2 regions of the Peribacillus sp. NJ4 genome follow, and region 2 is predicted to be linked to the other one. Evidence: riboswitches for the same ligand, from Rfam matches in the RefSeq annotation. Region 2 holds a riboswitch; the other holds the start of a gene.

Region 1 (15,273 bases), 1.8 Mb from region 2:
CATGTGAAAAAGGAATGCTCAAATCAAAGTACTTGGAGAGATGGTCATGGTGAATGAACGATCAATGACTTTAAACCTTCGAGAATTCATTCACAATGCCTTAAGTACCATGATTTTTTATTCAAGCATTAATTTGCTTCAGATTTCCTAACGGGAGTTAGAGTCGCCACACTGATAATTTCTTTGAAATATCCGCATAGCTCAAGCCATTTTTCCGGGTAAATATAGATGAAACGTTCAATCGTTTCTATAGAGTGAAGTATCAGGCAATCGATTTGATCCGTTTTTCGCTTCTGTAAATTGAATAGAAGCTCATGCGGGATGGTGTAATAAGGATGGATTTGATACGGATTCAGTATGACCGGGGAAATATTCATTTCGTCCCTATACTTGTCCGTCATGATCTTTTGGATTGTAAAGCTTTCGTTAGTATGTAAATCCCCGAATCTGTAGTTTGGATTCAATAGTACAATGCCTCTCATTTGAATCACCCATTCTTTTTGCTAACCATTCTTGCCAAATGGAGGATGGGATATTCAAAGTAAGAGGCCTGATGCTAGAAAATGGCTTTCATTCCGTTAAGGGTCTTGAGCTGCTTGACATTTTCGAGCACCTTGTTGGTCAGGTCCGCCTTTTTAGTAATCGGTGAGCTTCGTAAATCTTCTATGAAGCTTTCATTCGAGAACCAATCAATGGGAGGGAGAGGAAAGACTATTTGATCTGCCCATGCATCATGAAGAGTGGGGCTGTAGACTTTAGCATCTTTTGCCGTGGTTGGGTCTGAGGTATATATTTTTTTCCAGTAATCCTCTCTGGAACCCGTGTGTGGGACCTCTTTTGTAAATTGGCTAACACCGCGAAAAACAACCGGATGCTGAAAAAGAAGCCCATATAAGAATTTTCCCGTTTCTATACGCTGTTTCGGATCGGCAAAGCGTTCAACGGTCAGGCCTGTCAAGGAATGGAGTCCGTCTTGCTTGTTTTCGTAAGGGAAGATCACATTCATGAAGCCTAAGTATTCCTGAAGCTGAAAATCAAGCCTTCGGAGGATTTCACCATGGCGGGTACGTTTTAGTACCCTTTCCTGAAGCATTCTTTGTTCATTAATGATGAGGGATGTTGTCAAAAGGGGTGAATGTGGTTCTTCGATGAAAGATTCCCAAATCGGGGCCATGAATCTTGAAATGCGGAATACCTGTAAATATTTCCTTATTGGAAGTGCTTTTTGTTTAGAAAGTTCATATAAAAGGAGCTGGGGGAAGGCATCGGCAAATATGGCTGAATTGGCGCGCTCAAGGAACAGGAAAAATTTCTGCCGTTCCGCTTTGTCAAGAAGATGGGTCATGGATGAACTTTTCAAGTCAGTCATATGGTATCCTCCATTCCTCGAAACCATATGTGCTAAAAAGGCCCAATGGACCTCTGGATTACGATTGTAAAAGGCGAGATATGCTTGTGTTCTTGTGATATTGTTCCTGTTCAAGGCAGCCGTTTCGGTACGAATGCTTTTTACAAGGGCGGTTTCCTCCGGAAAAAAAACTTTTGACTCATCCAAAGGCTGAAATAGCTCTTTTTGTAAATGGGATTTTAGCGTGTCATATCTTTCAGCATCGATGATGGGTTTGGTTTTGACAGGGTTTTTGCCTAACAACTTCTGCACATATTGGGAGAACATACGATCACCACGAATGTTTTTCGATCATTATATGCAGAGCCGTCAAGAAAGGGGCGTTACATTTGCAACGCCCTTGATGGTTTTCTTTTGTCATCAGTTATTTTTCTTCTTCTTTTCCCTGTACAATAAAATATAATAAACTATCCAGAAAAGTAACACAGGAATGAAGGATAACGGTCTATATTGGACCGGTACGGCAAATAAGATGAAAATGGATGAAAGTAAAAAGGGAACCGCCAGGAGTATATATTTTCTCCAGTGCATATGCTGAACCTCCTTAGGTTACGTCATTCTTATAAGAATAAAGGATTATCCATCAATAATCTAGAAAAGTCACAATTGACAAAAATATACACACGTAGTAATCTTTAAATATAAGTTAAAAATTACCATTAATCAATGTAAAAGGAGGCGAACGTCATGACTAAATCAGTTAAGCATATGGATGTTACAACCGAATATCATACGTCCGCCTGCCCTGAGACTTTGTCGTTCTAGACAAAGGATTGAGAACGTGTTCATTCATCATTTTAAGCGCAGGTTGTGGAATTTTCGCGGCCTGCGCTTTTATATGTGTTCTTACACATCTAAAAAAGCTTCCGCTAATTGGCGGAGGCTTTTTTGGCATTTTGGATTCAGGTGCAATAGCATCCTTTCCATATAAAAGATAGGAGGAATTTTAAATGAGACAAAAGAAATTGGGAATCTTACTGCACCCCGGAGATCCAGAAAGCGGTTAGCGAAGGGAAAGGTTTGAACAAAAGGGAGGGGAATTCATGTTTGCGATTTTTAAAAAGTTGTCCTGGTTCTTTAAAGAACAGTGGCGGCGTTATACCTTGGCCATTTTATTCCTATGTCTAGTGAATATCTTGGAGGTGATCCCGCCAAAATTAGTCGGGAATGCCATCGATGATATGAACAGTGGAAGCATGACGCAGGAAGATGTCATGAAATACGTTATTTATTTGCTTCTGGTACTGAGCGGCAGCTACCTATTTGGGTACTTATGGAGTTATCTGTTATTCGGCGGCGGAAACTTGGCCGAACGAAAACTAAGGTCCGGATTTATGGGCCATTTGCTGAAAATGACGCCGACTTTTTATGAAAAAAACCGTACAGGGGATTTAATGGCAAGGGCAACCAATGATTTAAAGGCAATATCCCTCACAGCTGGTTTCGGGATATTGACGCTAGTTGATGCGGTGCTGTTCACCATTACGGTTGTGGTCATGATGGGAGCCACCATCAGCTGGCAGTTGACGATTGCGGCGGTGCTGCCACTTCCGATCATGGCAGTGATGATGCAAATATACGTGAAAAAAATTTACAAACGTTTTACTGATGCACAAGCTGCCTTCGGTTCTTTAAATGACAAGGTCCTGGAATCCATTTCAGGTATCCGTGTCATCCGGGCTTATGTCCAGGAACGGGAGGATGAAAAACGATTTGATGAAATGACGGAGGATGTATATCGCAAAAATCTCGCCGTGGCTAGAATCGACGCCCTTTTTGATCCAACGATCAGCATCATCATCGGAATCAGTTATTTAATCGGTTTGGGCTATGGGGCTTATCTTGTTTTTCAACAGGCCATAACTCTTGGCGGACTGGTTTCGTTCAATGTTTACCTAGGCATGTTAATTTGGCCGATGATTGCGGTGGGTGAACTGATCAATGTCATGCAAAGGGGAAATGCTTCGCTGGATCGTGTTCAAGATACCCTTTCATATGAAGCGGATGTGAAGAACCCATTGGGTTTGGAGAGTATTCCAAATCCGGAAAATATTGAATTCGATCAAGTGTTTTTTACATACCCTTCCTCTTCAGTAGTCAATCTATCCAATATTTCTGTACAGCTTGAGCGTGGTCAAACATTGGGTATCGTCGGGAAAACAGGAAGTGGAAAAACGACATTCGTGAAGCAATTGCTACGGGAATATCCTCTAGGAACAGGAGAAATTGCTTTGGCGGGAATTCCGTTGGAGCAACTGGATCTGGAAGATATTCGTAACTGGATCGGTTACGTTCCACAGGACCATTTTTTATTCTCGAAGTCTGTTAGGGAAAATATCTTATTCGGTAAAATGGATGCAACAGAAGATGAACTAGCTGAAGCTATCCGGCTTGCGGATTTTGAGAAGGACTTAATGATGCTGCCTAACCGTCTTGAGACACTCGTCGGTGAGAAAGGTGTCGCTCTATCTGGAGGGCAAAAGCAGAGGATCTCGATTGCCAGGGCACTGATCAAAAATCCGGAAATCCTTATATTGGATGATTCCTTATCCGCTGTAGATGCGAAAACGGAAACGACCATCATCGAAAACATTCAAAATGAACGGGCAGGGAAAACGACCATCATCACAACACATCGCTTATCAGCCGTTCAGCACGCGGATAGGATTATCGTGTTGGACAGCGGGGAGGTCATCGAAGAGGGGACTCACGGAGATTTACTGCAGAATAATGGCTGGTATAGGGAGCAATACGATCGACAGCAGGTTGACCAAGGGACGGAGGTGAAGGCATGAAGGTCGTAAAGAAACTTTTTAATTATGCTGCACTATATAAAAAATTGATCATTGGCGCCCTGATCATGCTGGCACTTTCGGTAGCCGCCGATTTGACGGGTCCATTCATTGCCAAGAAAATCATCGATTCACATATACTTGGCATCGAATCTTCCTGGTATGAAACGGTTAAAGGAAAAGATGCTGTTAAGTATGATGAAAATTGGTATAAACGGGCCGATTACTTTAATGAAGGTGAGATGAAAGGCAGGGAAGTCCGCGTTTTGCAGGTTGGCAATCAATTTGTCTTCGTAGATGAAGCCGTGCCTATGGATGGCCGAAGAAGCTTGGAGAACCAATCGTTGATCATCAAGAAAGACGGGAAAGAGCAACGGGTGCAAGCGGTTAAATTGACCAGTCAGGAAGTGATGCGGTTTTATCAACCGGAAATTCCGCGAATTTTTAAGCTTGTGGCTTTTTATTTTGGCCTTGTCATCATTTCCTCCATTTTTCAATATGGGCAGAGTTTTTATTTGCAGAAAGCGGCGAACCGAATCATTCAAAAGATGCGAAATGATATTTTTACGCATATTTCCCGTTTACCGATACGCTATTTCGATAATATGCCAGCGGGAAAAGTGGTAGCCAGGGTCACTAATGATACGGAAGCGATCCGGGAATTATATGTAACGGTGCTCGCCAACTTCTTCTCGAGTACGATTAATATCTTCGGCGTTCTGATTGCTTTGTTCATTCTGGATGCACGTGTCGGTACCATTGGGCTTTTACTCATTCCGATCATCGTTATCTGGACGACGGTATACCGTAAATTCGCCTCAAAATATAATCACATCATTCGGGAACGGGTCAGCGATATTAATGGGATGATCAATGAATCCATTTCTGGAATGAGCATCATTCAGGCATTTGGACGTGAAAAGGAGACGAAGCAATCTTTTGAAAATTTGAACCGGGAGCACTATTCCTATCAAAATAAAATGCTCCATTTGAATTCGTTGACGGGTGGAAACTTAATTGGTGTCATTAAAGTTCTGGCGCTAGTGGCATTCGTCTGGTATTTCGGGGGGATTTCCCTTACAGCGAGTTCAGCCATTTCTTTAGGGATGATGTATGCAATTGTTGATTTGATCAGCCGCCTGCTTCATCCGCTTCACGGAATCGTCAATCAGTTCGCTAACCTAGAACAGGCACTTGTTGCAGGGGAGCGGGCATTCAGTTTATTGGATGAGCAGGGATTGGCAGTCAGTGATGAAAACATATCCAGATACAAAGGAAACGTGCAATTCGAAAATGTTTCTTTTGGCTATAAGGATAATGAATATGTGTTAAGGGACATTTCCTTCTCAGCTAAACAAGGGGAAACGATCGCTTTAGTTGGCCATACTGGATCAGGAAAAAGTTCCATAATGAATTTATTGTTCCGTTTTTATGACAGTAGTGATGGGCAAATCAAAATTGACGGAAGAAATATTTTGGATATTCCCCATCAAACGCTTAGGGAGCATATGGGAATCGTCCTCCAGGATCCCTATTTATTTACTGGCACCATTGCTTCCAATATCAGTCTGAATCATAAAGGCATCACAAGGGAAATGGTTGAAAAATCATTAAGGGATGTAGGGGGCGACAAAGTGCTGAAGCATCTTCCTTTAGGGCTGGATGAACCTGTGATTGAAAAAGGAGGAACGTTGTCTTCTGGACAGCGGCAGCTAATCTCTTTTGCACGTGCTCTTGCATTCAATCCGGCGATATTGATTTTGGATGAAGCGACGGCAAGCATCGACACAGAAACCGAGGCAATTATCCAGAAGGGAATGGAAGTGCTGAAAAAAGGGAGAACGACCTTCATCATTGCACATAGACTCTCCACGATTAAAAATGCCGACCAAATTCTTGTACTGGATAAAGGGCGGATTGCTGAGCAAGGTACACATGAAGAATTAATGGAACTAAAAGGGAAGTACTATCAAATGTATGAGCTGCAGGCTGGGCCGCATAAAGGGATGGCCGGTTGAAACACAATTGAATAAGTATGGATAATCAAGATTAAACTTATAATGAAGGTGCCGTTATTGGCACCTTCAAGCACAATTCTTGATAATAGTAATCATTACGTTTAACATATACCTATACTAACGATGAGGTGATAATAGTGAAACAAGAAATTCATCCCGATTATCGACAAGTAGTATTCATGGATACCAACAGCGGTTATAAATTTTTGACAGGTTCCACGAAAACATCCAATGAAACGATCGAATGGGAAGACGGCCAAACGTATCCATTATTAAAAGTGGAGATTAGTTCGGATACGCACCCTTTTTATACTGGAAAGCAGAAGTTTGCTGAAAAGGGCGGACGGGTGGATCGCTTCCTGGATAAATATAATATGAAGAAATGAGAGTAAGGCCATCGGGAAATCGTTAGCCTTTTGTTATGGATGGGTTGAACAAGAATTTAAATGATGCAAACAAAAAGGGTGCCCATAAATATGGGGCACCCCTCCTTTTTTCATTTCGCAGCAATTGCTTCCCCTTTTGCAATATTTACAAGGGCCGCATCGAAGTCCTTGATTAAATCGTCCGGATTTTCAAGTCCGACAGAGAGACGAAGCAAGCTGTTCGTGATGCCCCGCTTTTCCCTTTCATCAGCAGGCATGGCAGCGTGGGACATTTTGGCCGGGTAGGATAATATGGATTCGACAGCTCCAAGGCTTACGGCAAAAACAGGAAGCTCGACAGTGTTCACGAAAGAGCGGAAGACTTCTTCGCTTTCCAATTCAAATGATAGGACCGCACCGGCTCCAAGTGACTGGCCTTTCTGGATGGCGTGCTGTGGATGATCTGCTAGGCCGGGATAATACACTTTTTTAACCAAGGGCTGCTTCTTTAAGTAGGCGGCAATCTTTTCTGCCCCTTTTTGGGAGTGCTCCATTCTAACGGACAAGGTTTTCAGACCTCTCATTACTAGCCAGGCGTCCTGGACACCAAGAATCGCTCCAAAGGAGTTTTGGAGGGAACCGAGTCTTACTGCCAATTCCGGATCTTTCACTACAGCAAGTCCAGCTACCACATCACTATGTCCGGATAAAAACTTCGTCGCACTATGAAGGACAACATCAGCGCCCAGATTCAGTGGTTTCTGTAATGCTGGCGTCAAGAATGTATTATCAACAAAACTTAAGGCCCCGGCTTTTTTTGCGATTTCACAAACGGCTTTAATATCGGTCACTTTAAGTAATGGATTTGAAGGCGTTTCGATGTATATGGCTCTCGTATTTGGCTGAATGGCCGCTTTGATGCTTTCAAGATCCGTCATATCAACGAAAGTATGCTCAATATTGAAACGTGTCAAAACACTTGTGACCATCCTGAACGTTCCTCCGTACACGTCTTCGGAAATGACGATATGGTCTCCGGCAGACAACAGCAGGAAAGCTGTTGAAATGGCTGCCATTCCTGATGAAAAGGCAAAACCGTGTGTGCCTTCCTCAAGTTCGGCAATGATATCTTCCAGCGCTTCGCGAGTTGGGTTCCCGCTTCTGCTGTAATCATATTTACCGAATTGATCGATATCGGATTGATGGAAAGTGGAAGCGTGCTGAATGGGGACGCTCACACCGCCTGTTGCCGGATCGAATTTATGTTGATTATGGAGTAATTTGGTTTCAAAGCTAAAATCATGATCGGTCATCGTAGTGCCTCCCTTTTTACGTGTGCGAATGCTTCCTGTAAATCCTGAATCAAATCGTCGCTGTCCTCAATGCCGACGGAGAAGCGAAGCAGGCGATTACAAACCCCATTGGCCGTTCTGACTTCAAGAGGTATATCGGCATGTGTTTGTGTAGCAGGATAGGTGATGAAGCTTTCGACCCCACCAAGGCTTTCTGCAAACGAAATTAATGAGAGTGATTGTAAAAATGGGTTGACCGCCGCTTCTTCAATGATGCGGAAGGAAATCATGCCGCCCCTACCGGGATACAATACGTCCGTAACACAATCATGTTCCGACAAGTAATCTACAAGTACCTTTGCATTCTTTTCATGACGATCCATCCGCAATGCCAGGGTTTTCATTCCGCGCATCAACAGCCAAGAATCAAAGGGGCTCAAGACAGCACCAGTACCATTATGATGGAAGGCAAGTGCATCACATAATTCCGCGCCGCTGGCCACGATCAGTCCGGCCAGCACATCATTATGACCACCGAGATACTTGGTAGCACTGTGAATCACAATATCCGCTCCAAGCAGGATGGGTTGTTGAATAAGAGGCGTGTAAAAAGTATTATCAACGATTAACAATAAATCAAATCGTTTGGCCAATGCGGCAACGGCGCTAATATCCGTTTGCTGCATAAGAGGGTTAGTGGGAGTTTCAATGAAGATGGCTTTCGTGTGAGGAGTGATGGCTTTTTCGATATCCTCCAAACAACAAGTGTTCACATAGTCACACTGCAACCCCCATTTCTTAAAACCTTGTTCTAACAGACGATATGTACCCCCATAAAGATCTTCGCTGACAATCCATGCATCACCTGATTTAAATAAGGCCAGTATAGTAGAAATGGCTGCCATTCCTGAACTGCAGGCATACCCTTGGTCGCCTTTTTCCAGATCGGCGATGGATCGTTCCAATAGTTGGCGTGTAGGATTACCTGTCCTTGTGTAATCGAATCCAGTCGATTGACCGATTCCTTCGTGGCGAAAAGCAGTTGAAAAGTATACCGGCGGATTGACTGTTCCTGTCGCCGTTTCGCTGCGATTTCCTAATTGAGCAAGATATGTTTCAGTTTTGTACATAGTTTTCACTGCTCCTTTGAGTTATATAAAATAAAAAAAGTCTTCTTTAAGAAGAAGACTTTGATTAAGTAGGGACGAGTCATTCTTCTTATCTTCCAAGTTCACAAACTTGTGGAATTAGCACCTTTTCATTGGTTTGAAACAAATGAAGGTTGCTGAGGTGTCATCGGGCCATTCCCTATACCTCTCTCGATAAGAGTTTAGATTATTCAATTTCTTTTGAATTTACTATAAATACAAAATACTGTCAAGAACAAGTTTGATGGATATTGCTTCGATGTTCATGACTAGGTCTATTGGAGCCTAGCGGTGTCAACACTTTACGTGTCTAAAAAGAATATCCGGAATTTGCATGTGGTCAGGGATAATCCTGAATGATCCTGTTGAATGAATTAATTGAATTTTTCAGAAAAAGGGGAGGCCTGGCCGGATATTTTTGCTTTAAAATAATAAAGTTTGTACAATGTAAGGAGAGAGAATAATACGACATTATTCATTTCATATACTTAAGGTCTTCGATGAATAGTGCAAACATAGGAGGAGAACACATGGATTACAGAATCGAACGAGATACGATGGGTGAAGTGAAAGTTCCTGCCGATAAATATTGGGGAGCACAGACCGAGAGAAGCCGTAACAATTTCAAAATCGGTAATGAAAAAATGCCGATTGAATTGGTTCGTGCATTTGCATACGTTAAACAAGCTGCGGCAAAGGTGAACTATGATCTCGGTGATCTTTCAGAAGTTAAAAAGAATGCCATCGTTAAGATTTGCGGCGAAATCCTTGAAGGTACGCTTGATGAACATTTCCCGCTTGTAGTTTGGCAAACGGGAAGCGGGACGCAAAGTAATATGAACGTGAATGAAGTGGTCGCTAACAAAGGGAATGAATGGTTAAAAGAAAATGGTGAATCGGAAACACTTCACCCGAATGATGATGTAAACAAGGCACAAAGCTCCAATGATACTTTCCCGACCGCCATGCATATTGCAGCCTTTATGGAGGTCGCTGAAAAGTTGGTTCCTGCCATCAAAGCACTTCGTGATACATTCGATTCAAAAGAAAAAGAGTTTTGGGATGTCGTGAAGATTGGCCGGACACATCTTCAAGATGCAACACCACTGACATTAGGACAAGAAATTTCTGGCTGGAAAGCGATGCTTGATAAAGATCTAGCGATGATTGAGGAAAGCAGCCAAAAATTATTGAACCTGGCTCTAGGCGGAACGGCAGTAGGAACCGGAATCAATACAAAAAAAGAATTCCCGGGACTTTCCGCAAAACAAATTGCAGCAGATACAGGACATCCTTTCGTCACATCGGATAATAAGTTCCATGCATTGACAAGCCATAACGAAATCGTTTATGCACACGGTGCTTTGAAAGCATTGGCAGCGGATTTAATGAAAATTGCGAACGATGTCAGATGGCTGGCAAGTGGTCCTAGAAGCGGAATCGGCGAAATAGCCATTCCTGAAAATGAGCCAGGCAGCTCCATCATGCCGGGTAAAGTCAATCCAACACAGAGTGAAGCGCTTACCATGATTGCGACACAAATCGTTGGTAACGATGCTACAATTGGATTTGCAGCAAGCCAAGGTAACTTTGAATTGAACGTATTCAAACCAGTCATCATCTATAACTTCCTACAAACAGTGAAATTATTGACGGAAGGCATTCACTCTTTTAACATTAATTGTGCGGTTGGCATCACTGCAAATGAAGATAAGATCAAAGAAAATGTAGATCGCTCCCTTATGTTGGTAACAGCATTGAACCCGCATATTGGTTATGAAAAAGCAGCCAAGATCGCCAAAACTGCATTCAAGGACAACTCTACCTTAAAAGAAGCGGCCTTGAAATTGGAGTTCCTCACGGAAGATGAATTCAAAGCATGGGTCGATCCCGCTGACATGGTTAATAAATAATTCCATAGGAGTGCCCTCCCGCCGGTTTTAGGGAGGGTGTTTCCATGTGTTAAAATAATGAAAGCAACAAATACTGAGATCATAAGTATCGGGAACAGGAGGAATAACAATGTCTTTATGCCCGCTTTGCAACGGTCTAAGAAAAATTCATGTAAATTGCCCGGAATGCAGCAGCAATCTTGAGGATAAAGGGAAATTCATGGATTACGATGATGATTACAGTGCTTATATGGATATCGACACACTTAAGCTGAACGATGGATACCCTCAATCCCTTCAAAAAGGCCAATGCCCGCATCTTATGAAATGCTCTGAATGCGGACATGATGAAGTGGTATTGGTCCAGGAATAGATTTGACCCTTATTTAATATTTGAATAAACGAAAAAAAGACCCATTCATGAACGGGTCTTTTTACGTTTAATTGGCAGATAACTTCATGCTTTCCTGCATTTGTTCGTCCTCTTCAACTAAAATGCGATGTTCGGTCCCTTTATCAAAAAAGTGTGCTTTATTCATGTCAAGGGCTAGTTTTATGTTCTCGCCTGCCTGGATAATATTCTTGGCATCTACCCGTGCGACGAAGTCCTGCCCCTCTAATGTGGAGTAAAGCATGATCTCCGCGCCCATGAGTTCAGCTACATCAATTTGGGTTGTGAATGTACTGTTGGGGGACTCCGTGAAGTAATCTCCTTCGTTATGGAAATCCTCCGGACGGATACCAAGGATCATTTCTTTTCCGACATATCCTTGATCACGCAGCATTTTCATCTTCAATCCGGGTATTTCAAGCGTTTGTTCGCCAATTTTAAACATGCCTTCTTTTAATGTTCCGGTAAAGAAGTTCATGGCAGGCGATCCGATGAAGCCGCCGACAAAAACGTTTATGGGTTTCTCGTAAACGTCTTTTGGGGCACCGACCTGTTGGATGATACCATCTTTCATTACGACAAGGCGTGTCGCCATGGTCATTGCCTCTGTTTGGTCATGTGTGACATATATCGTTGTGGTGTCCAGCCGTTTATGTAGTTTTGCGATTTCAGCACGCATTTGAACCCGCAGCTTTGCGTCGAGGTTGGATAATGGCTCATCCATTAAAAATACTTTTGCATCCCTTACAATTGCACGGCCTAGTGCCACACGCTGGCGCTGACCACCTGAAAGGGCTTTCGGTTTCCTATTTAGCAGCTCTTCAAGTCCGAGGATCCTTGCAGCTTCATTGACCCTTTGCTTGATCTCCGCTTTTGGCGTTTTCCGGAGCTTTAATCCAAATGCCATATTGTCATAGACTGACATATGTGGATATAAGGCATAGTTCTGGAAAACCATCGCAATATCACGATCTTTAGGGGGGACATCATTGACTCGCTTGCCGTCTATAAATAAATCCCCTTGGGAAATGTCTTCCAGTCCGGCAATCATCCGTAAAGTCGTCGATTTGCCGCAGCCTGAAGGTCCCACAAAAACTATGAATTCCTTATCGGCAACACGAAGGTTGAAGTCTTTAACAGCTGTCACCTTTTTATCATAAATCTTGAATATATGATCTAATACTAACTCTGCCATGAAAAATCCCCCTTTTAAACTCTTGATTACTTGTACCAATTAAATATAGTCTAAGCTATCAGTTTAGAAAAAAGTATGGGCACATTGCACAAAAAAGGAAAAAAACCCCTGTTTGTAATGAAAATTATTCATTCAGTAAAAGAATCAAGTACGCAGTCAAGGCGTGACGAAAGTTCCTAATATCGAGACCAGTTCTTTCAGAGAATTTATCTATCCGGTATTGTAAGCTGTTCCGATGTATATAAAGCTGTTTGGCGGCATAGGTGGCATTGGAATTACATTCGATATACGTTTTGATCGTTTTGATAAGTTCAGTATCCTGCTTGGTCTTGCCGAGAATCTCATTGATATACCACCTTGCATTCGTAACGGAAGGGTCATTTATTAATGAGTGGGGGATGATGTCTGCCAAATTAGCAACCTTTAGATCCGGCAGATGCACTTGTGCCAAATCAAAACATTTTTTCTCCTGGTTCCTGTGATGATGAAGGTCTTGATTTACAGGGTGAAAGCGCCCGGTGAACATACGTGTCTTTACATAAAAGTCACTTTCAAGCGTGGAAGAAATGGCGATTAGTTCATTATTTGATAAAGATTCATCCTTGTCCGTTTCAATTAAGATTCCTGACGTTTCATTTTCCCAGACCAATGCTGCGTCAGATGGAACGAAAGCGAGGAAGGCGTCTTCAAAATCGGAGATGGAAAAATCAGCATGAGTCAGCTTGAAATGAATGAATCGAACATTCTCCCAGCTTGTTAAGGGCAATGGTGCATTCGGTTCGGATAAAAAAGTTTTCCATGATACGTCTTGATACGTTTTTGGGTTATTTGGGTTTATGGAAGGAGCAAATAGCAGTTCCAATAAACGGATTTCTTCTGTTGTGATTTCTGAACGGGGAATCCCAAGTATACTTCTAGAGTCTTCGAACCAAACATATTCAGAAATTTCATCAGTATCCATTTTATTGGTAATAGTATTCGGGAATTTTTGTTTAAGATTTTCAAGCATCGTCTCCACCTTCTTTCTTCATATCCATATCATTATAGCGAAAAAGAATAAAGTGCAAAAGATTAAGAATATTACTAGTTTTTAAGAAAAACCACCTGACAAGGTCAAATCATTCCGGTAACGCAAATTCATGGTTAAAAAGCGAGTTGAAAGAAAAGTTGAAAGTATTGTTAATTTTAGGCAAGGGTTTTGCGTATGCTTTATGGAATATCGTTTAAGAGGAGGCGATTGTATGAACATTTTAATATTGGGTGGTACACGGTTTATAGGCCGGTATTTAGTTAAAGCTGCGATTGAGAAAGGGCATGATGTCACACTTTTTAATCGTGGAAGCAACCCTGATGTTTTTGGCGAAATCGAACAATTAAGAGGGGACCGCGACGGGGATCTGGAAATGTTGAAGGAAAGACATTGGGATGCAGTCATTGACACATCGGGTTTTATCCCTCGAACTGTAGAGAAATCTTGCAGATTACTGAATCAGGTTAAACATTATACATATATTTCAAGCTGCTCAGTTTATAAGGATCCAAGCAAACCGGGCATTGATGAAAATGGAGCGGTTCATACACTAAATGATGAAAAAGTAGAAGAAATCACCCGTGGAACGGCTGGACCGATATACGGGGAATATTATGGTCCGCTAAAATCATTGAGCGAAAAAGCAGCTGAAAAAGAACTGCCGGGGAAAGTCTTGTCAATTCGTGCTGGCCAAATAGTAGGTCCATATGATTACACTGACCGTTTGCCATACTGGCTTAAGAGAATAGCGGAAGGGGGAGAAGTTTTATCCCCGGGACGCCCTGGCCGTCCAATCCAATTTATCGATGCAAGGGACTTAGCTCAATGGATCATACAAATGATAGAAAAAAGTATGACAGGTGCATATAACGCCGTGGGACCGGATTACACTCTAACTATGGGTCGTTTACTTGAAGACTGTAAAAAGGTGACAAGAAGCAATGCTGCCTTTACATGGGTATCTGAAAAGTTCTTGATGGACAATAAAGTCGAACCGTGGGGAGAGATGCCTTTATGGATACCGGAAGAGTTCCCTTTTCCAGGAGCCAAGGAACCTTTGAATGGATTTTTGGCTTTTGATAACAATAAAGCCATCAATAATGGACTAACATTCCGTCCGCTTTCTGAAACACTCGAAGATATTTGGGATTGGGAAAAGAACCGACCAGAGTCAGCTGATAGAAAAGCTGGTATCCACAGACAACATGAAAGTGATCTCCTTCGATTATGGAAACAGACTGTCTGATGAAAGCTTCTTTTATTAGACTGAAGGATTGGCACCACATTATGTTTAATGATAGGTGCATAGAGAAAAGGGTGATTTGAAACAAGCAATGTTATGATTTGATTCCTTTATGTATTAAAAAGCGATGGGGAAAAACCCCATCGCTTTTTCAGTCCATGGATGTGCTTGCGTGGGTTGTGAGGACTTCAAGGTTTTCCATGGCTGCTGTCACTTTTTCCCGGTTAATATCAGGGAAAAGAAGATGGATGCCTTCCCCTTCTTTGACAGAGTGGGCTGCAATCTCTTGAAGTTCCGCCCTATGTTCAACCGTCAGACCAATATCAAACAATGTCATAGGCAGTTTAAGCACCTGGTAGAATGGAAGTAATTGTTTTATTTCTGAGAATTTCCCTTCCAACATAAGCTGGACTAAAATGCCATAAGCCACTTTTTCCCCGTGAAGTAAATGATGAGTTTGCGTAATGGAAGTCATGCCATTATGAATGGAGTGGGCACC
Region 2 (15,273 bases):
GAATTCGGATAAACAATAATTGGTTTTTTCGTGTTTGCACTCAACACATTGATAGCTTCCGTGACAACTGATACTGGTGCACAGTTAATGCCAATCGCTGCAATTTGCTCACTTTCCTCAAACAACCTCGTACACTCCTCCAGCAATGTACCGTCACTTATCGCTTTCTCATCTTTCAAAGAAAAGGATAGCCAAGCATACACTTCTGGATAATCCTTCAATAATGAATCCAATACTTTTGCTTCTTGAAGGGATGGAATCGTTTCAAATGCTAAGAGATCAGCACCTGCTTCAATCAAAGCTGATATTCTTGGGCGATGAAATTCTACTAAGGTTTCATCTGAAACACCATAGTTTCCTACATATTCTGAACCATCTGCAAGGTACGCCCCATAAGGTCCAACTGATGCAGCAACCAATGGCTTAGGTCTATTTGTTTGCGTTTCATCCTTCCAATAATCATCCCTTGCTTTCCTTGCGAGTAACACCGTTTTCCGAATTAACTCCATGGCCTCTTTTTCTTGGATCCCACGCAGGGAGAAACCTTCAACGGTGGCTTGGTAGCTTGCAGTTATCGCACAGTCCGCTCCAGCACGAAAATATGCAGAGTGAACCTGATAAATCACTTCTGGATTTTCAAGTAATACACGTGCAGACCACAGGGGATCGTCCAAATCACATCCATACCGCTCGAGCTCTGTAGCTAGAGCTCCGTCCAGAATCATGACTGAATGATCTCGTAAAATAGCGTCAATTGGGTTTATTTTATTCTTCATGGTTTTACTCCTCTTTTCTTTGAAGATTGTGTAATATAATAAGTTCCATAGCAAAACAAAATAAATGGAATACCACAATAAAGTGCTATCCGTTGTGTAGGATCAAAGGCAATTCCTATACATGAAGCAAGACAAAGCATGAAAGAAACGATTGGTACGAACGGATATAATGGTGTACGATAAGCCAAATCATTTACTGAATTTCCTTCTTTTATAAAACGTCTTCGGAATAGGAACTGTGAAGCGCTAATACTCATCCAAACTACAACCACGGCTAGACCCGAAATGGATACAAGGACGATATACACCGTATCCGGTGCAATAATACTCGAGAACAAGGCTAAACCACCACCCAACATACTGAAAATGACTGCATTTATCGGAACGCCTCTTTTTGTTAATTTTGCAAATATTGGTGATATCGTTTTCTTATCTGCAAGGGACCAAAGCATTCTGGAAGAGGCATATAGACCTGAGTTTGCAGCAGACAAAATGGCAGTTAAAATAACAAAGTTCATGATATCCGCTGCATATGGCACTCCAATTCGTTCAAGAACTGCAACAAAGGGGCTCTCTAATACGCTTGCATCCGAAACAGGCAATAATGCGGATAATACAACGATGGTTCCTACAAAAAAGATGATCAATCTCCATAATGTCATGCGGATTGCCTTTGGTATCGTTTTTTCTGGATTCACAGTTTCTCCAGCTGCAATTCCGATTAATTCAGTTCCAGAAAATGCGAAATTCACCGCAAGCATCGTCATTATAATGGCAAAAGCACCATTCGGAAATAAACCTGCACTTGTAAAATTGGAAAATAGCGGTGCTGGTTGTGAGTTAGTCATTGGAATAAAACCTACCATTGTCGCTGCTCCCAAAATAATAAATATCACAATCGCAATTACCTTTATAGACGCAAACCAAAATTCGGATTCAGCGAAAAACTTAACGGTCCAAGCATTTAATGCCAAGACCAATATGGCAAATAGAGCACTCCATATCCAGACATTGATTGATGGAAACCATCGCTGCATCAACAATCCTGCAGCCGTGAATTCCGAACCTAGTGCAACAGTCCAGGTTAACCAATATAACCAAGCTACTGTAAACCCTGTCCCTGGTCCGATGTATTTTGCTGCGTAGCTATGAAACGCACCTGTCTCGGGCATATGTACTGCCAGTTCACCTAGACATAGCATGACTAGATAAACCACTAATGCTCCAATCAGATACGAAAGGATGGTGCCCAACGGGCCAGCCTGCTGAATCGTATAACCCGAACTTAAGAACAAACCTGTTCCAATCACCCCGCCAAGCGATAGCATGATTAAATGCCGTGTTTTCATTTCCCTTTGAAATTCCTGTTTCCTTTTGTTCTCCATTCATACTCTCCTTTATCCTGCATCCAGAAAAAACGAAAACGCACTCTAAAAAGAGTGCGCTACTGACAAATAAAAACGTACGGTCTTATCTATCAAGGTTTCACCCCCTGGAATTAGCACAGTGTCTTAGCAGACCTGTTGCTGAGGTTTCATAGGGCCAGTCCCTCCACCTCTCTGGATAAGAAATTAATTTTTTATAACTTTATCAATCTATGAAAAAATTGTCAAGTTTTGTTTTGGAATATAAAGAATTCCCTTTACATTCAGACGATTTTGTCACCTCCGGCATGATTGCTTGTTTTGGTACAGTCGCTCACCGTATTAGAATTGCAGATAATTCTAATCGGGAATAATTTTGGTATAAAAAAAATGACGACATCTTAAAAGATGACGCCATTTTTTCTTTCTTATCACTTAAGGTCGTTCCATTTCAAATAATTCCCCTAGTTTTGTATAAGTATGACCCGCTAATCTTGCTACAGGTTTAAGCCCATTCTGGTCAATTCGGCCATTATGGTAAATATCTTGCTCTATATGATAGCAGACTATTTTACCTATCAATAAATCACAACCAGGTTTATCTAGGGAACCTCCCAATGGAATCGCATGCTCTAATGTACATTCAAAGCGTACCTTCGCTTCTTGCAATCCTGGTACGGATACCTTATCACTAACAGCCGTCGTGAAATTGGTCAGGCCCAATTCACTTTCATCCGATGGGAGTTCCTTGGCCGTTCGATTTGCATCAGCAACATTATTTTCATCAGTGATATGAACAACGAATTCCCCTGATTGAATTGCATTTCTTGCAGTGTCCTTTGAAACTCCTTCTTTCCGTTGAACAGAAATGGAAATCATCGGAGGATTGGAACTGACTATGTTAAAAAAGCTGAACGGCGCTATATTGATGGTACCGGTTTCGGATTGTGTCGTAACGAGAGCTATGGGTCTCGGTATAATGCTTCCAGTCAAAAACTTATAATTTTCCCGTTCAGTCAGACCTTCAGGATTTACTGAAATCATCTTCATTCCCTCTTTCATTCTTATATAAAGTTCTTATGAAACCATGAACCTGCTGCCTCGACCTCTGAACGTGTTAACTGATGACCGTAATTTTCCCAGTGAACTTCCACCGAAGCACCAGCTTGCAATAAAAGTTGATTAAGTTCATCCGTTTCTTCTGCCGGGCAAATCGGATCGTTTTTACCTGCAGCAATAAATACTGGTATATCTGAGAGTGACGGCATAGCAATCCCGCGTCTAGGCACCATTGGATGATGAAGAATCGCTCCTTGTAGTGCCCCTTCGAAATGGAACATCAAACTTGCCGCTATATTTGCACCATTAGAATAACCTAATGCTACCACTCTGTCACGGTCGAAGTCATATTGTCCGGACGCTAATTCCAAGAAGTCATTAAGCTCATTCGTACGGAAAATCAAATCTTCTTCGTCAAAAACCCCTTCAGCTAACCGGCGGAAAAAACGAGGCATTCCGTTTTCAAGGACATTTCCCCGTACACTCAATACGGATGAACCCGGTGAAACCATTTCCGATAATGGCAAGAGATCTGATTCCGTTCCTCCAGTACCATGTAAAAGCAAAAGTAACGGAGCTTCTGGATTACTTCCTTTTTGAAAAATATGTTTCATCATTTATCCTCCTCTAGTACTCTCGGCACTGCCGGCAGTAACGTTTTCTCCATGATTCCCCTTTTTTCTTCCAGCCATGGCGGGAGCATCAATTTACTACCCATCGTTTCCTTCGTCTCATCATGAGCAAAGCCAGGTGGATCTGTGGCAACTTCAAAGAGTATGCCTCCATCTTCCCGGAAATAAATGGCATCGAAGTATTGACGGTCTGTAAATGGGGTCACGCCATAGCCATTGTTACCGATATGTTCTCGCCATTCTTTATGATCTTCATTATCGCTTGCACGCCATGCCAGATGATGGACAGTTCCTACTCCGATTTTTCCATTTGGCAAAACGGTTTTTTTAACATCTATTAAATTTCCGATGTCCGATGTGGATTTGAAGCGGATGAAATCGTCCTCTTCCCCGATCTTTTGCAGGCCCATCACTTCCTCTAATAGTTCCATCGTTTTGATCGGTTTTGACGTCAATAATACAGCACCGCCAAATCCCTTGACTGCCTTATCAGCTGGTACACCGCCGAATGACCACTCGCTATTTTTACCTTCTTTACGCTCAACCAGTTCAAGTTGCAAACCATGTGGGTCTTGGAATTTCAGATATTCCTCACCGAAACGTGATGACTTTTCAAAGTCTATATTAAATTTACCCAAACGCATTTCCCAGAAGCCCATTGAACCTTCCGGAATGGCATATGTCGTAATCCCCACTTGTCCAGAGCCAATTGTCCCTCGGTATGCCCCAGGCCAAGGAAAGAAAGTGATGATAGTACCCGGTGAACCTGATTCATCTCCGAAATATAAGTGATAGGTGCCTGGATCATCAAAATTAACAGTTTTCTTCACCATACGCATTCCTAATACTCCAGCATAAAAATCCACATTCTCTTGAGGATTGCCTACAATTGCGGTTATATGATGTATTCCTGCATTTTGCTTTCTCATGCCGATTACTTCCTTTCCCGTTGATTAATTTGTTGATTTAGTATTCAGGGGTTTTAAATTCGATTCAATATCTTTTCTTTTCGATTCTAAAAATGGTGGCAGTGCAAGGTTCTCGCCTAGGTGCTCCTCTGCTTCATCCACTGCAAAACCAGGTCCATCAGTCGCTAATTCAAATAATATGCCATTCGGCTCCCTAAAATATAGTGAACGAAAATAAAAGCGGTCCACATATCCCGAGTTCACGAATTTCGATTCACTAATTTTCTCTATCCATTTTCTCAGTTCTACTTCATTATCCACCCGGAAGGCAACATGGTGTACTCCGCCTCTCCCCAATCGTTCTCGGGGAATGTCATTCCTTTCTTCGACATGGACTTCCGCTCCTGTTCCTCCCTCACCTGTCTCGTAGACGACAATCGGATTTTGCCCCCTAATTGAGGATGGGTATGTGCCTGATTTCCTGAACCCCAATACTTCGGTAAGAACGCTTTGCGTTTGTTCAATATTGGGTACAGTAAGTTTAACTGGTCCTAATCCTAGTATGGAAAACTCTTGCGGTACAGGGCTTCCATCCCATGGTAACCCTCCTTGAACGCCTTTATTATCCTGATCGGAAACAAGAAGAAGCCTTTGCCCTTCAGGATCTTTAAAAGAAAGAACCTTCCTTTGGAAACGGGTTGATATTTCATCATGATCAACCTTGGATTCCACAAACCGTTTTTTCCAATATTCGAGTGCTTCATCATCCCTCACCCGTAAAGAAATTTCTGAAATACTATTGTTTCCTTCATGAGTGCGGGCAGCATTGGGAATTTCAAAAAATGTCAGTTCCGTTCCCGGTGAACCAATTTGGTCTCCATAAAATAAGTGATACACACGAATATCATCTTGATTCACCGTTTTTTTGATTAATCGCATCCCTAATACTTTCGTGTAGAATTCAAAGTTGTTTCCCGCTCTAGCTGTAATCGCCGAAACATGATGTAATCCTTTTAATTCCATCCGTACCACTCCTATCTTTATAAATCTCCCCTTAAGGAGATGAATTATCCGCCAATAATATCTCGAATTCAAGGTATCTAATCTGTTATACACAACACTTTTAATAAAAATATCTTGAATTAAAGATAAACGACATTTATATATTTGTCAACCATTCCTGATTCAAATATTTCAAACCATTCACTTAATAAAATAATAATATCAGGTCAAAATAAGTCGGTATAATTAATGGAGGTGTGATATATGGCTAAAGATTTTTCAAGTGCAATTGAAGATAGGCGCTCATATTATTCCCTTAGTAAGGAAATTGTCGTCCCTAATAAAAGGATTAAGGAAGTTATCGATCATGCCGTTCAATATTCCCCTTCCGCTTTCAACTCACAAAGTGCAAGAGTGATTGTTTTAACCGGGAAAAGCCACGACCAATTATGGAATATCACAAAAGAAACATTAAGAAAAGCAGTCGGTGACAAAGATTTTGAAAAAACGGAAGAAAAAATAAAGTCATTTATAAATGGTTATGGTACGGTTTTATTCTTTGAAGATCAGGCCATTATAGAAAGGCTTCAAGAACAATTCAAGACGTATGCCGAAAACTTCCCGATTTGGTCTAACCAATCATCTGCCATTTTACAATTTGTCGTATGGACTTCCTTGGAAATTGAGGGGTTTGGTGCAAGTCTTCAGCATTATAATCCTTTAATCGATGACGAGGTGAGAAAGACATGGGATATATCACGCGACTGGAAACTCATCGCACAGATGCCTTTTGGAAAACCCACTGCAGAGCCTGGCGATAAAGCCGTCTCACCACTTGAAGAACGAGTGAAATATTATCAATAATACATTAGGGCCGGCTCTACATACTGAGCCAGCCCTTACTTTTATTTCACTTTAATAATCTGGGAATGTAGCAAAGAATTTTGAAAATATCAATGACGCAAAGCCCATAAATTCTACAACCGGCATGATTTTATTATACTCATTGTCGTTCAAAACGTACATTTCGCCCCCCTAGTAACCTATTGAATTGGGGAAGAACGCCCTGGTAGCCATTCCTTCAAATAAGATGGGAGTTCACCCGAATATTGTTTTACAGCATGTCCACTTTTCAGTAGACTGAATGTCTTATCCTTGCATGTTAAATGCTCCATTACCGGATAAATCATTTCCTGTGGGACCAATCGATCATACTTACTAGCTATGACCAAAACACTAGCATTAATTTTTGATAGCTTTGCTTTTTTTCCCCTTACCTTGAAACCACCATTAACCAAGCTATTTTTCATTAAAAGTTCTTTGGTTATTTGTTTTGCGGCTGCTCCGGATAATGGTACATGCCCATTAGCCCAAGCATTGAAACGGCGCCAATTTTGGACGTATTCCTCATCATCCGCTTGATTCAATAAAGATAAATAGGGTGATAAATAGATTGGAGATGTAATTAACCGGATTCCATATTTGACTGCACTGGCTGGGATCGTTTGATAAATATCGATCGTCTCGTCAAAATTCGCGGTACCTTCCTTTAACGCTTCCTGCCATTTATCAAAAAATTCTGAGGCACTGAAATCTACCGGTGTAACGGAGAGGATCAAATTCTTGATTGGCTCGTTTGCAATGGCAGCATATATTGCGGCTATTGTACCGCCGAGGCAAAACCCCATAACTGTAATTTCTGATGCTCCAGAGTGGCGTAATGCACGCTGCACCCCTTTTTGAATATAATCGATGATATAATCTTCGATCGATATTTCACCATCTTCAAACCCCGGGCTTCCAAAATCAAGCAAATACACATCAAAACCTTCATTTACAAAAGATTCTATTAAACTATTCCCTGGGGACAAATCAAGAATCAAAGGAGTATTGATTAGTGAATATATAAGAAAAACCGGTACATCATATTTTTTTTGTGCTGACGGATAATACCAAAGCGTTGATTTATTTTTTTTCCACACCGCTTTTTTCGGCGTCAGTCCCACTTCAGGCATTGGCTGATTGGGAATATCCATAAAATGTTTCCATTTAGTTATGGATTCGGATTGATTTTTCGGCACTTTCCGCTTAGCCATTTGAATTCCCCTGTCCAATTGAATCGACCTCAGGCAACTGTGCACTTAACAACAAAGAGTTATTTATAAAATCCGATATCCTTTTTTTACTCCCTTCCATTTCATTGGATTCCAATCTTGATTTCTTTTTCATACTGCGCGATGAATTGGCATTCCGTTTATTGCGTAATGAAGAATTACCTTTAGCAGTCCCTTCTCTATCCTCAACAAGTGTATAGACCAACTCTTCTAACCTATCAATCTTTTCTTCGAGCTGGATGATTAATTTCGCTACACTCGCCACATCTTTTTTTGTTGGATAATTCATGATGATGGACATTCTTTCTGATTCTTCCTGCATCCTATTTATTCTTGGAATCTGCATTTGTGCATTATCGCTTATTCTTTCTATTAATTCACGATTATTTAGCAAACCCTTGATTTTATCATTCAGCTGCTGCTCTTTTTGTGTGCCTATCAGTTTAAGTCCTTTAAAAAAATTTGATTTTTCCGCCATATATATCTTCCTTCCTTCTCCTCCGTTTATACTGCTGCCGATATTCCCCCGTCAATGATCAAAACATGACCAACCATATAGTCAGAAGCCTTTGAGGCTAAAAATACGGCAGCTCCCTTTAAATCATCATCGTTGCCAAACCGGCCCGCAGGAGTTTTACCTAATATGTCATAGTTGGAATTTTCAAGAATATTCTTTGAGATCCTAGTCGGGAAGAATCCAGGTGCTATCGCATTTACTTGGATACCGTACCTAGCGAGCTTTACCCCTAAATCCTTAGTCAATGTAATGACGGCACCCTTACTGGTGTTATAAGCAATGGTATCCAATAGCTCTGGAAACGTCCCGCCAAGACCCGTCACAGATGCAATATTTATGATTTTTCCGGAATTTTGCTGCTTCATGATCTTCGCTACAGCCTGTGAAAACAGGAAAGTACCTGTAACATTTACATTCAATACTTTTTCCCACTTATCCTTGGGAAGATCAAATAGCGGCCCTGCCCAGGACGTGCCGCTATTATTGACAAGAATATCAATCGTACCGAATTGGGCAACCGTTTCCTGTACCACATGATCAATATCACTCTCTTTCGTGATATCACATTCAAAGGCAACTGCCTTAATCCCCATTGATTGCAAGTGTTCGCATACCTCTTTACATACAGGAAGATTTCGTGAGGCAATGGCTATATTTGCTCCTGCCTCCCCCAACGCCATGGCAATCTGTTTGCCCAGTCCCCTACCGCCACCGGTAATGATTGCCGTTTTATTAGTCAAATCGAACATATTACTTAAAGTAGTCAACTTTTCAGCCCTTCCGTAATGAATTATTATTTATATAACTAATCTATATTATTATAGAAAAGCCTATCCAATATGGTGCTTAAAATAGCCTAATGCCTCTGCCTTTTGTTTGACCAATCCTAACTGGACACACTGTAAGTTTTTTTCGTCGTTTGTGAGAAATTCGACCGAACGGGCACATTATTCGGCATTTTCGGAGATTATTCGAACAGATCGACACTTTTTTCGGCCATTTGGAATCTTAATTCGACGATTCAACACTTTCGAGCAAAATCGAATACATAACCTGTTTAATCGTTTACACTATTAGATATAGTAAGGAGGTTAAAAATATGACGTTACATCACTTTCATTTAACCGCGGAATGGCCTGGCGGCAGAAATGATATCGGCACGATTCAATCAGGAAATCTGCAAACACAGATAAGTATCCCTACGGAAATGGAGGGACCAGGGATTGGCACTAATCCCGATGAAATGCTGCTTGGAGCGGCCTCGACCTGCTATATCATTACCTTTGCTGCCATGTTAGAGCGAGCCCATATAGAAAAGGACAGCTTGACCATGCAATCGGAAGCCTTAGTGGATGTTACAAATGGTGTATTCACCTACAAGAAGATCATACATCGCCCTACACTAGTATTAGCACGGGATACATCAGAAAAAGTGGCTGAAAAAGCGAGGGTACTTGCTGAAAAAGCTGAAACTTCTTGTATGATTTCAAGAGCGATCAAAGGTAATGTAGCGGTGGAATTGAACGTGACAATTTCCATATCACAACAACCTTGAACAGAAAAAGTGCCTAACCCAATATTGGGTTAGGCACTTTTTGAACTATTGAATTGCGTTCACTTTATTTTCAACCTGGCGGCACACTTCATCAGCCGTTAAACCATTTGCCTCTATGATAGACGCTTTTAATGAAGTATCGCTTATTCCCATCACATTACTATCCATTCCTGTAACCACACAACAATCCACGTTTTTTGCGTCAGCTTCTTGTTTAATCTCCACAACATCAAAACCTTTTTCACGAAGTGCTTCCTGAATATTCGTTAATGATTCTTCAACACCGATTTTTGACATCAACACACACCTCCTCTACTTTCTAACCTGTCCTTTTCACCTTCAATATATGTATAGGATGCAAAGGAAATAGGGAAAGTAATATCGAGGTGATAAAAATGAATGGTAAACACAAGAAAGATGCTTCACAAACTCGTTTAGGTTCTTCTCAGGTAGAGGGACAAGGTACCACTACGAAAGAAACCGGGTCCTTCACTCAACCATCTTCACTTAAAAAGCAAAAGCGTTCATGATAACCTAAACTATCATGGATTTTTCCGTGTACATGTTACACAAAAAACGCTTGGTTTAACAGCCAAGCGTTTTCCTCTGCTTAATCCAATGTAAATGTAACATACCCAGTTTCCTTACTTTCGACCAGGCTCTTTTCTTATAGATTTTGCTTTCTGATTTCCTGTTGGATCTTAAGATCATTCAGGTGATCCCCATCTTTGGCTTTTGAACTCATTTTTGATCTCCCGGCTTCATCCTGGTTTAAATCACTTGCCTTTAAATTATTATCGGGAGCGGCTTGCTCATTCCATTTCGTCATCATGATCTCCTCCTCAGTCCTTTATCCTTCCCAAACCTAAGAATATTCATGAATATACCCCACCGTTTATTGCAAAGATACTAATGGAGGTGGTTTTATTGGAACCAAACAAACCCGGCAATAAGGATGTACCGGATTTTAAAGAGTTGAACGACCGTATCATCAGGGAACCTTCACAGAGTCCCCGTTTAGTAATTAAAACGAATTTGGATGCAAAGAATGTAAATGATGAGAATCCCTATACCGATCGGATCAACAGTGAGGGATTTGCTGATTTTTTTGAGGAATAAAACAAAACCGGCTTAATAAGCCGGTTAATTTTAAAAATATTTTTTCTTCCAAAAAATGAATGCTGTCGTCCCCGCTAAAGTGATGGCAATTAATAATGTAAAGATGAAAGCATACGGATTATGTTCAAATGGCAGTTCCACATTCATTCCGTAAAAACTTGCCACCATCGTCGGGAGCGTTAAAATAATTGTCACTGAGGTTAGAAACTTCATGGCATTATTGACATTATTGGAAATAATCGAAGCGAATGCATCCATCATCCCGCTAAGAATCGAGAGATACACTTCTGCCATTTCAATTGCCTGTGCATTTTCGATGATTACGTCCTCAAGTAATTCTTTATCTTCTTCATACATTTTCAAATAATTAAAACGGAGGATCTTATCAAGTACTACCCGATTGGATTTCAATGATGTCGTAAAATAAACGAGGCTTTTTTCCAAAGCCAAGAAAGTATACAGTTCTTTATTTTTCATGGACTGATGCAATTCACGTTCCGCTTCATTCGTCATTTTGTTAATCTGTTTCAGATAACGTAAATAATAAGATGAAATTTCAAATAATAATTGTAAAGCAAACCTTGTTTTCTTATTGGTGAAAAACCCTTTAATCTTATTGTTTTTGAAATTCGCCAATATGGGTGTTTCTTTCAAAGATACCGTAATAAAACAGTCTTTGGTAAAGATCATCCCTATGGGAATCGTTTCGAAGATGGGTAAGTCGGCTTCGTCCCGGGTCAAATATGGAAAATCAACAATTATTAAAACATTATCATCTTCTTTTTCTATCCGAGGCCTTTCCTCATCGTCCAGCGGGTCTTTCATGAAATTGATCGGTAACTTCAAAGTCGTGCATATATAACTTATTTCAGCTTCAGTGGGCGCGACGATATTCACCCAGGAACCTTTTGTCATTTCCTCGATATTATTTAGGTGACGGTTTTCATCCGTCTTGTAGATTTCAATCATTAGTTGACCTCCTCTTCTATAGAGAAAGCCTTATTTACCTTCTTCGAGCAGATACTCAGGGAGAATAACAGTCTCGACTTCTAGCATCATATCGGCTTCCTCTTGCTTTCTGGGTTCAGGATCATAAGAACTGCTGCTCACTCGTATCCACTTCCTTTCGATTCTTTAATCTTAATCCTTATTCTTTTAAAGTACAATAACGAATTTACCACCTTGAATACCTGGTTTAAAATTCGCAATTATCTGTTTTTTACCAGGATAAAAAAATCGCTTGGGAATCCCCAAGCGATTTTTGATTATCCATGCTTTGCATTATTATAATAGTGAACACCATACATGGCGCCTTCATCTACCATTTTATTATCTTCATGATCATATGGATCAGGGTGACCAGCCTTTTCAATTACAGGGTCTAGCTCTGAAGCCTTCCTATTCCAAAAGCTTAATGTCTTATCTTTTGCATTGGACCATATGCCCTTCACTTTTACTCTGTTCGTTTTATTTGATAAAAATGAGACTCCGGCAACTCCGACTCCTAGTAATAATGCGTTTCTTCCTAATGCCATCATTACCTTCCCCCTTTTTATTGGATTAATATATATATACCCAATGCCAGTTAATGTAAACCTTTATTTATATGGAGGCTTTTGATAAAAGAAATTAGGTTTCATTATTTCATTGTCATACGGCTTATGAAAAACGTGCGTCGTAGCTGGAGACACCGGTGGAATTAACCATGTCCAGTCCCCTGTTACTTTCCGGTCACAAGAAGTTTCTTTTTCTTCGAATTTCTTGAATTGTTTAGCTGCAGTATGATGATCAACAATGCTGACTCCATGTTTTTTAAACGAATGTAGGACGGCATCATTCAGTTCGATCAAGGCTCGATCTTTCCATAAAGTCGAATCACGCTTAATATCCAAGCCCATCCTCTCCCCGATTGCTGGAAGCATATTGTAGCGTTCTTCATCAGCAAGGTTTCTGGCACCAATCTCCGTTCCCATGTACCACCCATTAAATGGTGCAGCTGAATAGGTAATACCGCCAATTTCTAGCCTCATACCAGAAATGATTGGAACTGCATACCATTTGATTTGAAGATCTTTGAACCATTTAAGCTCCGGGTGTGTGATTGGCACTTCTTTAACGAGACTTTCAGGAATTTCATGAAAATTAGGGGTTTTCCCTTCCAATTGGACTACAATGGGTAATATATCGAAAGGTCCAAATTTCCCTTCCCATCCCAATGCCATACATTTCTTGGTGAATTCTATTGAACTTGAATCGCCAATTACACCATTTTCCGTCTCATATCCAGCATAACGAATAAGCTGATGATTCCAAATATCCAATTTCCCTTCATGATCTTTCTGTTTGAAAATTGTAATCACTGGCCTGATGTTTCCATTATTCGTAGCGAATTCGATATGGTCAAATAAAGCCGATACAATTTCTTGTTCGCTTTGAATCATCCTTTTATCAATCACCCTCAGCGACTCCCAAAAAAAGCGACCGATGCAGCGATTACTATTACGCCAAGCTAATTTAGCACCATATACTAATTCTTCATATGTATGTTCATATCTGTCTGTTTCATTAATTTCCCTTTTGATTTGTTCAACCCTGTCATTTATTTCCTCTTCCGTTTTCAACAATTCCGGATAGCTTGTCCTGATAAAGGATACGGCCTCCTGCAGTAAATCACTCATCTTTCCCACGGATCCTTCCATTTGCATAACTTTGACTTCCATAATAAAGTAACATATTTTTCATAGTATCTCTAAATGAACACATTTTTAAAGAGCATATCTTTTTAAAATGTGGCAATTCCGAGGCAGAATTTTTTTGTTAATACTTAAAGTAAGCTTATAAATTTCTTATACCATAACATCTCTAGTAACTAAATAATAATCGGTAAAGTTGTTACCTAAGAGGTAAATGCATTATAATATAATAATAATGGGGTGATATGATGAATAATACGACACTTTGTCCACGCTTTGAAAAAGGAATGCAAATCTTGAGTAAACGCTGGACTGGATTGATTGTCAATCAATTGCTTAATGGCCCTCAACGGTTTTGTAATATTGAATCTGCCTTCCCGATCAGCGGCAGGATTCTTTCTGAACGTTTAAAGGACTTGGAAATTGAAGGTATTGTAAAAAGGGACGTATATCCAGAGACACCGGTCAGGATTGAATATTCTTTAACTGAAAAAGGCAAGGCTCTTGCACCGGTAATGAACGAAATCCAAAAATGGGCACAAGAATGGCTCGAACCAATACAGAATCAATGAAATAGGCATTTGAAGAAAAGGGGGAAAGGTCGCCAGCTGGCGAACTTTCCCTTTTTTTATATCGTGCATTTGTTTAAGCGCCTGCTACAAGTGGTATATTTTTTACAGATAGAATAACACTAGGGTTATTCCAAATTGTATGGGCGGTGAATTCATGAAGCAAGCAGATTGCATTATTATTGGTGGCGGTATAGCCGGTATTCAGGCAGCCATCCAGCTCGGTAGATATAAACATGATATTATCGTCATTGATTCTGCTCAAGGCCGCTCTTCCATAGCAAAGGCTTACCATAACATTCTTGGGTGGCCAGACGGGGTAAGCGGCAAACAATTAAGGACTCTGGGCAGACAGCACGCAGAAAAATTCGGTGTTGAATTCTTCGATGATACTGTGACATCACTTGAAAAAAAGCAGGACAAGTTTTTTATCCAAACAAAGAATGACATGGAATATCAAGCAAAAATGATTTTTCTCGGTACTGGCATCACCGATAACATCCCTCCAATCAAAAACATCTATCCAACTCTTGGGACATCCACTTATATATGCCCTGACTGTGATGGGTATGAGATCATGGATAAGCAAACCGTGGTCCTAGGTGGCGGAAATACAGGTGCAGGTATGGCCCTTACACTACTATATTGGTCAAAAGATATCATTTACGTAAATCACTTGAAATCAAAAATCGATGATAAGTATCGGGAAAAGTTAAAGGAAAACCAGATTCCCGTATTTGAAGAGGAAGTCGAAGAGGTTCATGTAGATGCCAAACAGCAGTTAACCGCAATACAATTAGTTTCTGGTAAAATAATTGAAGCTGAAAAGGCATTCACGGCATTTAAAGGGAACAAACTCAATAATGGCCTCGCCCTACAATTAGGTGTGCAAGTAAACGAAAACAATCATGTCGTGATTCATCCCCGCACTAAAGAAACGAATATTAAAGGAGTCTGGGCTGGCG

The links. A riboswitch is a leader RNA that binds a small molecule or an ion and turns the genes downstream of it on or off. The one in region 2 is predicted to bind S-adenosylmethionine.
Region 1: another riboswitch for S-adenosylmethionine. It lies ahead of QUF94_RS21330 (methionine biosynthesis PLP-dependent protein); the one in region 2 lies ahead of mmuP (S-methylmethionine permease).

What each region holds. Positions count from the first base shown of each region.
Region 1 is NZ_JAUCFQ010000001.1:4,274,271-4,289,543, reverse strand. Features, by position in the region: gene QUF94_RS21365 (hypothetical protein) at 129-482, opposite strand; gene QUF94_RS21360 (DUF2515 family protein) at 557-1,660, opposite strand; gene QUF94_RS21355 (hypothetical protein) at 1,769-1,939, opposite strand; gene QUF94_RS21350 (ABC transporter ATP-binding protein) at 2,452-4,203, shown strand; gene QUF94_RS21345 (ABC transporter ATP-binding protein) at 4,200-6,218, shown strand; gene QUF94_RS21340 (type B 50S ribosomal protein L31) at 6,356-6,604, shown strand; gene metC (cystathionine beta-lyase) at 6,715-7,896, opposite strand; gene QUF94_RS21330 (methionine biosynthesis PLP-dependent protein) at 7,893-9,005, opposite strand; SAM riboswitch class I at 9,091-9,204, opposite strand; gene fumC (class II fumarate hydratase) at 9,554-10,936, shown strand; gene QUF94_RS21320 (hypothetical protein) at 11,046-11,288, shown strand; gene QUF94_RS21315 (ABC transporter ATP-binding protein) at 11,356-12,501, opposite strand; gene QUF94_RS21310 (PucR family transcriptional regulator) at 12,626-13,510, opposite strand; gene QUF94_RS21305 (NAD-dependent epimerase/dehydratase family protein) at 13,743-14,777, shown strand; gene QUF94_RS21300 (iron-containing alcohol dehydrogenase family protein) at 14,926-15,273, opposite strand, start outside.
Region 2 is NZ_JAUCFQ010000001.1:2,500,130-2,515,402, reverse strand. Features, by position in the region: gene mmuM (homocysteine S-methyltransferase) at 1-776, opposite strand, end outside; gene mmuP (S-methylmethionine permease) at 773-2,161, opposite strand; SAM riboswitch class I at 2,244-2,346, opposite strand; gene QUF94_RS12650 (flavin reductase family protein) at 2,576-3,184, opposite strand; gene QUF94_RS12645 (alpha/beta hydrolase) at 3,205-3,813, opposite strand; gene QUF94_RS12640 (ring-cleaving dioxygenase) at 3,813-4,760, opposite strand; gene QUF94_RS12635 (ring-cleaving dioxygenase) at 4,785-5,762, opposite strand; gene QUF94_RS12630 (nitroreductase family protein) at 6,006-6,605, shown strand; gene QUF94_RS12625 (alpha/beta fold hydrolase) at 6,785-7,837, opposite strand; gene QUF94_RS12620 (hypothetical protein) at 7,830-8,333, opposite strand; gene QUF94_RS12615 (SDR family oxidoreductase) at 8,360-9,121, opposite strand; gene QUF94_RS12610 (OsmC family protein) at 9,472-9,927, shown strand; gene QUF94_RS12605 (YkuS family protein) at 9,973-10,224, opposite strand; gene QUF94_RS12600 (YuzL family protein) at 10,323-10,457, shown strand; gene QUF94_RS12595 (hypothetical protein) at 10,595-10,756, opposite strand; gene QUF94_RS12590 (hypothetical protein) at 10,855-11,046, shown strand; gene QUF94_RS12585 (magnesium transporter CorA family protein) at 11,077-12,015, opposite strand; gene QUF94_RS12580 (hypothetical protein) at 12,312-12,581, opposite strand; gene QUF94_RS12575 (nitric oxide synthase oxygenase) at 12,645-13,751, opposite strand; gene QUF94_RS12570 (catDE operon transcriptional regulator CatR) at 13,988-14,311, shown strand; gene QUF94_RS12565 (NAD(P)/FAD-dependent oxidoreductase) at 14,466-15,273, shown strand, end outside.